DNA from 2 places in the Bacillus sp. Pc3 genome. Region 1 is predicted to be linked to the other one. Evidence: predicted binding sites of a transcription regulator. Region 1 holds the regulator's gene; the other holds the start of a gene.
What was found. Region 1 encodes NrdR, which represses ribonucleotide reductase genes. Its sites were predicted from a motif close to AACACNATATATNGTGTT; they were not measured.
Positions count from the first base shown of each region.

Region 1 (3,413 bases):
AAGGATCGGCTGATCGGTTCCATTCAATATCACCCCGCTTCTCTGTCTCAATAGGCAGAGTATTTTTTCAGTTTTTTCATTTCTTCCATCATTTTTTTCTTCTGTTCTTCAAGATCCTGCACGGAAAGAGCCGGCTGTTCTTGTTTCTTCCCGGTTTCTTCTTCTTTCATCCAATCAGGGCGCTTTTCTTCCCGGACGGTTTTTTTGCCGCGCGCCGCGCCGTTTGTTTTGCCGTCCGCCCAATCAAGATATTGCCTGTGCTCTTCTATTGCGAGCTTCATTGCTTCCCGTACCGTTTTGACTTTCTTTCTGGCCCAGTGGGCGGCGATTTTTTGGATATAGTTTTTGGACAGCTTCATATCCGTTTTCAGCATGACATAATAAATCAGCACATTGGTGACGCCGGGCTCAAGCTTTTGTTCGAACATAATATCGGCGATAATCTGCAAGTCGGCTTTTGACGGCTCGGTCCCGTCCGCAATGTCCTGAAGAAGCTTTCTCGGTGATATGGTCTCAAGCTGTGCGATGAGTTCGCCGTTCAATGAATCGTCCTTTTCCGTCCGGTTTTCTCTCAAGGTGACAGGCTGTGTTTTATCAATCAGTTCCGGAAGCTTACCGCTTCTTTCAATTTGGTACCAGTCGCTGGCCGCTTTCCTCAGCGCTTCGGCCGTTATCGTATCCTGTTCATTAATTGCGGTCATGACGACGTGCTGCATGGAGATAGGATCTATTCCGTATAAATATGAAAGCTTTTTAATGCTCTCCCGCACGTCCTGCGTGATTGATTTACGCGGTATCATCGTTTCTGACAGTCCCGCCATGAAAAGCTCAAAATCAAATACTTCCTCCGTCACCGTATAGGAAGGCGCTTGTCCGACAGACGCCGTCTCATAGTCCTCGGGGAGCTTCATCGCCTCTTCCATATCAGGCGTCATTTTCCATTCGCTCGGCTGAAAAGAGGCAAAGGCGTGATTAAACGGACGGGTAATTTCCCTTGCGTCCGCGCCGACGGAAGGGTGCGTGTAAAATTGTCTCAGCTGCTGGTATTTCGTTTTACCGACTCTGTTATAAAGAAAGACATTCAGCATGCCGTCTTCAAAAAAATCATTCGGTCTGAGCGGGGGCAGCAGCTCATAAATAAACATCCGCTCTTTCTGCTCGGACTCCCGGATATACACTTTCAGCAGCCCGATTCCTTCAAGCTTTCCCTGTTCATGATGAATCTTTTTTAAATTTGACTGCATCATGCCCATCAGCTGCCTGTGCGTGGATTCCGCTCCCCACAAGCGGTTCTGCTCAAGCTCTCCCCATAAGGTCATATAAAGGGAGAATGCAAAAGAACCGATCAGCGGCTGGTACAGATGTGTCAAAACCTGTCTGTCGACATCCTGAAGAAGCGAACGGCTTTTGACCGTATAAGGATCTACAGGCAATACGTCATTCCAATAGTCAGCCATGATTCTCAAACCTTCCGATATGTTTCTACTCTCATTTTACACCGTTTCTGCGATCTATCAAATGCCAATTTTGCTCATGAGAAAAGAGCCAGACACAATCTCTTAGCTCTCTCAGCGTTCTTTCTTTATTAAATCTTTCAATTCATCGATAAACACGTTTATATCCTTAAACTGCCGGTAGACGGAGGCAAAGCGGACATAAGACACCTCATCGATTTTCGCCAGACGGTCCATTACCATTTCTCCGACAAGTTCGCTTTTGACTTCAGATACACCTTGGTTTCTCAGCTCTTTTTCAATGTCAAAGCACATGTCTTCCAATGTTTTTAAAGGAACGGGTCTTTTTTCACAAGCTTTAATTAACCCGCGCAGCATTTTTTCACGGCTGAATTCTTCCCGGACGCCTTCTTTTTTCACGACGATCAGAGGCATCTCTTCAAACTTCTCAAATGTAGTGAAGCGGTAATGGCAGGCTTCGCATTCCCGCCTTCTGCGGATTGATTTCCCTTCGTCCGCAGGCCGTGAATCAAGTACGCGGGAACCGTTGTGCTGGCATGAAGGACATTTCAAATTGGATCAGCTCCCATCTGTTTCGTTGCTGTAATGCGGTTCGCAAGCTTCCGGTAAATGCCCGCCAACGTTTCTAGGATGAGCCTATTTGTTGGGAGAGCCGATAGACCGGCCTTATCTTTTCTATTTTACAAAAAAAATGCTTAAAGAAAAAGCAATGCTGTTTTTTACATTAGAAAAGGAGCATCAGCTTCAAAGCGCGTAATGGCTTTTTCAGCTTAGCTCCCTTGTGTTTGCGTTTTGAAAATTACAGTACTTTCGCTTGTGCCTGTTTAATCTGTACAGGCCCCATTCCTCGCGGTATTTCAATGTTTTCTCTTGTATCTGCATGTAATGCGTCCGCAATGTAATCCGCAGCCACATTAGGATCCAGGTCTCCACAAGTATAAACATCAATGCTTGCATATCCGTGTTCAGGAAAACTGTGAATCGTTAAATGTGACTCAGAGATAATAACGACTCCGCTTACGCCTTGCGGTGCAAATTTGTGAAATGCGACCTCGCGCACTTCAGCTCCTGATTTCAAAGCAGCATTTACAAACGTTTTTTCAATAAAATCCATGTCATTGAGCTTATCAAAATCGCATCCCCACAGCTCGGAGATGACGTGACGCCCCATTGTTTCCATAATCATGGACCCCCCTTAACAAGAATTAAAAAAGTGAATTTCCGAGAACTGACCCGGCCATTTACCACGGGGGAAAGTTAGTCCGGAGAGGTCCTAACCCTTTAAGTAATTCCGAAGCAGTCACGAGCAAGAAGTTCACGAAAGATAGTATACTGTGTTTAAGTTTATTTTGCAAGGTGTGTTTTTTGCGAATATGCCGTTAAGGGTTTTTTTCTAACAAATGTCCATGATCTTTAGTCTACACAGCTGACGGGTGTTTCATTCGCGCGGCGACGTGACGGATAAGATCAACGACCCGGCAGGAATATCCCCATTCATTGTCATACCAGGCGAGTACCTTTACTTTTCGGTCTTCCATCACCATCGTTGTCAGTCCGTCGATGATCGCAGAGTGTGAATTCGTATTATAATCCGAAGAAACGAGCGGCTCATCCGAATAATCAAGAATTCCGTACATCGACGTTTTTGCGGCTCTTTGGAAAGCGGCGTTCACTTGCTCGGCCGACACATCTGTTTTCAGATCGCAGACAAGGTCCACTAATGACACATTCGGAACGGGAACACGCAAAGCGAGACCGTGAAGTTTTCCTTTCAAATGAGGCAGCACGAGCGACAGCGCTTTGGCGGCGCCTGTAGAAGTCGGAATGATGGATTCTCCGCACGCTCTCGCCCTCCGCAGATCTTTATGCGGATTGTCGATATTTTTTTGATCATTCGTGTAAGCGTGAACAGTCGTCATCAGGCCGCTTTCAATCCCG
Region 1 is NZ_CP010406.1:3,248,518-3,251,930, reverse strand. It holds gene dnaI (primosomal protein DnaI) at 1-23, opposite strand, end outside; gene SB24_RS15655 (replicative helicase loading/DNA remodeling protein DnaB) at 48-1,457, opposite strand; gene nrdR (transcriptional regulator NrdR) at 1,569-2,027, opposite strand; gene speD (adenosylmethionine decarboxylase) at 2,275-2,655, opposite strand; gene SB24_RS15640 (glyceraldehyde-3-phosphate dehydrogenase) at 2,894-3,413, opposite strand, start outside.

Region 2 (3,413 bases), 1.0 Mb from region 1:
AACGGGAGCTGCTTTACAATGCGGTTCTTATCGGTCTTACAATGGACAGAGAAGTGTTGTACGGCCGGATTAACGAGCGCGTTGACCTGATGCTGGAAACCGGCCTTCTTGACGAAGTAAAGCGGCTGTATGATATGAATATCCGGGACAGCCAATCGATTCAGGCGATCGGCTATAAAGAGCTGTATGAATATCTTGATGGAAAAGTGCCGCTCCCTCAGGCTGTGGAACAATTAAAACAAAATTCTAGGCGATATGCGAAACGCCAGCTGACCTGGTTTCGCAATAAAATGCCCGTTTCATGGACAGATATGACGCCGCCTGTTGATATTGAGCAGAAAAAAAAGGAAATTTTCGAGTGCATAGCAGGAAAACTGGAAATTTAATCGAAACAGTATTGTATTGAGAACCAAGGAGGACGAAACATGAAACCGATTAATATTCAAGATCAGTTTTTGAATCAAATCCGAAAAGACAATACGTTCGTCACGGTGTTTTTACTCAACGGCTTCCAGCTTCGCGGCCAGGTAAAAGGCTTTGACAACTTTACCGTTTTGCTCGAAACGGAGGGGAAGCAGCAGCTTATTTATAAACATGCCATCTCCACGTTCGCCCCGCAAAAAAACGTCCAGCTTGAGCTTGAATAGACTTTTTGAAAAAGACCATGAACAATGGTCTTTTTCTATGCGCATCTGTATATTGCAGGCTGTATATCGGAAACATAAAAGGGGGTTCGGAAAATCGTGTTCGAAAGTGAAAATGAACTGAGAAGAATCAGGATTACGCTCGTTTGGATCGCTGTTTTTTTGCTGTTTGGAGCTTGCAGCAATCATGAGACGGTGGTGACGGATGATGACGGCGGCTTGGCGGATACCGAACCGCAGACAGAAGGCATGGTGCAGCTGGAACATAATCGTTTCGGCATCGTCGAGGACGGTTACTTAAAAATATACCGCTATGATGAAAAAACGAATAAAATCGAACTGAAAAAAGAAACGGCGCTGGATGAGCTTGAATAAATTTCACAAGCGTTCGAATTTACAAAGCGGGCCGCACAAGCTACACTAAGTACTGACATTGATCATGCAGAGGGTGAGACGATTGAAACACAAGGTGATAATCAACCATTGGGAAGAAACTTGTGAAGATGATTCCTGCTATGAATATGGAACCAGCATCATCGTTGACGGCAAAGAACTGATCAGAGAGGCTTCCATCACAAGCGCTCTGAAAGCCGTACTGAAAGAAATCGGTGCTGATGTGGAGATTGAAGAAACCGTTGAAAGCGAAAAAAAATGTGATTCTTACAAAAAATAAGAATAAAAGTCTAGACTACTAAGCAGTTTTTTTTCATGTTATGATAGACATCGGCTTACACATGACACCTTGAGTAGGATGAGAGATGATTCTCGTTCTGCTCTCTTTTTTGGGCGTTAATCGGGCCAGAGCCAAAGTCCGCTCTTTCAAAAATATGAATTTTTTATAAATCGATCTCAATATGTTGTGTTTTTCTGAGAGGTTAGTATACTATATATAGTGTTAAGAGATTCATTATTTTTGATAGGTCGTGATAAGGATGGTTCAAATCATATTTGATTCAAAGACAGGGAATGTTCAGCGTTTTGTGAATAAAACAGACTTTCAGCTGATCCGCAAGGTGGACGAAACGAACCACGTGGACACTCCGTTTGTTTTGGTCACCTACACGACAAACTTCGGTCAGGTACCGGCATCAACACAATCATTTCTCGAAAAATACGCCCATCTCTTATTAGGAGTCGCTGCGAGCGGCAACAAAGTATGGGGCGATAACTTTGCAAAAAGCGCCGATACCATTTCAAGACAATATCAGGTGCCGATCTTGCACAAATTTGAACTCAGCGGCACATCTAAAGACGTTGAATTGTTTACTCAGGAGGTAGAAAGAGTTGTCACAAAATCAAGTGCCAAAATGGATCCAGTTAAATAACGAAATCATGATCCAACAAGATGGAAAATTCCAGTTTGATAAAGATAAAGAGGCTGTACATAGCTATTTTGTTGACTATATCAATCAAAACACAGTTTACTTTCACGATTTAAAAGAGAAGCTGGATTATTTGATTGAAAACCAATACTACGAAGAGGAATTCTTAAGCCTTTACTCTTTTGAAGACATTAAAGAAGTGTTTAAGACAGCTTACGCAAAGAAGTTTCGTTTTCCTTCCTTCATGAGTGCGTTTAAATTTTATAATGACTATGCTTTGAAAACGAATGACAAGAAAAGAATCCTCGAGCGTTATGAGGACCGAATCTCAATCGTCGCGCTGTTCTTCGCAAACGGCGACACTGAGAAAGCAAAAGAATATGTAAACCTGATGATCAACCAGGAATATCAGCCGAGTACACCGACATTTTTGAATGCCGGCAGAAAACGCCGCGGAGAACTGGTGAGCTGCTTCTTGCTCGAAGTCAATGATTCCTTAAACGATATTTCACGGGCGATCGATATTTCCATGCAGCTGTCTAAATTGGGCGGCGGGGTTTCTCTTAATCTGTCCAAGCTTCGCGCGAAAGGCGAAGCGATTAAAGATGTTGAAAACGCCACAAAAGGTGTTGTAGGCGTCATGAAGCTTCTTGATAATGCGTTCCGTTACGCTGACCAAATGGGCCAAAGACAAGGCTCAGGCGCGGCGTATTTAAATATTTTCCACCGCGATATCAATGATTTTCTTGATACGAAAAAGATTTCTGCAGATGAAGATGTGCGCGTCAAAACGCTTTCTATCGGTGTCGTCATTCCGGATAAGTTCGTTGAGCTTGCGCGTGAGGATAAAGCGGCTTATGTATTCTATCCGCATACGATTTATAAAGAATACGGCCAGCATATGGACGAAATGGACATGACGGCGATGTATGAGGAGCTTGTCGACAACCCGCGTGTCAAAAAAGAAAAAGTGAATGCGCGCAAATTGCTTGAAAAGCTTGCCGTTCTCCGTTCCGAGTCAGGTTATCCGTACATTATGTTCCAGGACAACGTAAACAAAGAGCACGCGAATAACCACGTATCAAAAGTGAAATTCTCGAACCTTTGCTCTGAAGTGCTTCAGGCGTCACAGGTTTCGGCTTACACAGATTATGACGAGGAAGACGAAATCGGCTTGGACATTTCCTGCAACCTTGGTTCATTAAATATTTTGAATGTCATGAAACATAAATCGATTGAGCGCACGGTGAAACTCGCGACGGATTCCCTGACTCATGTATCTGAGACGACGGATATCCGCAACGCGCCGGCAGTCAGACGCGCGAACAAAGCGATGAAGTCGATCGGTTTAGGCGCCATGAACCTTCACGGCTACCTGGCCCAAAACGGCATCGCGTATGAAAGCCCGGAAGCAAGAGATTTCGCGAATACGTTCTTTATGATGGTG
Region 2 is NZ_CP010406.1:270,470-273,882, reverse strand. It holds gene miaA (tRNA (adenosine(37)-N6)-dimethylallyltransferase MiaA) at 1-386, shown strand, start outside; gene hfq (RNA chaperone Hfq) at 426-647, shown strand; gene SB24_RS01100 (YmzC family protein) at 744-1,019, shown strand; gene SB24_RS01095 (hypothetical protein) at 1,102-1,317, shown strand; gene nrdI (class Ib ribonucleoside-diphosphate reductase assembly flavoprotein NrdI) at 1,577-1,969, shown strand; gene nrdE (class 1b ribonucleoside-diphosphate reductase subunit alpha) at 1,929-3,413, shown strand, end outside.
Region 2: a site for NrdR is predicted at 1,524-1,541, ahead of nrdI (class Ib ribonucleoside-diphosphate reductase assembly flavoprotein NrdI). Genes of this name have one in related genera too.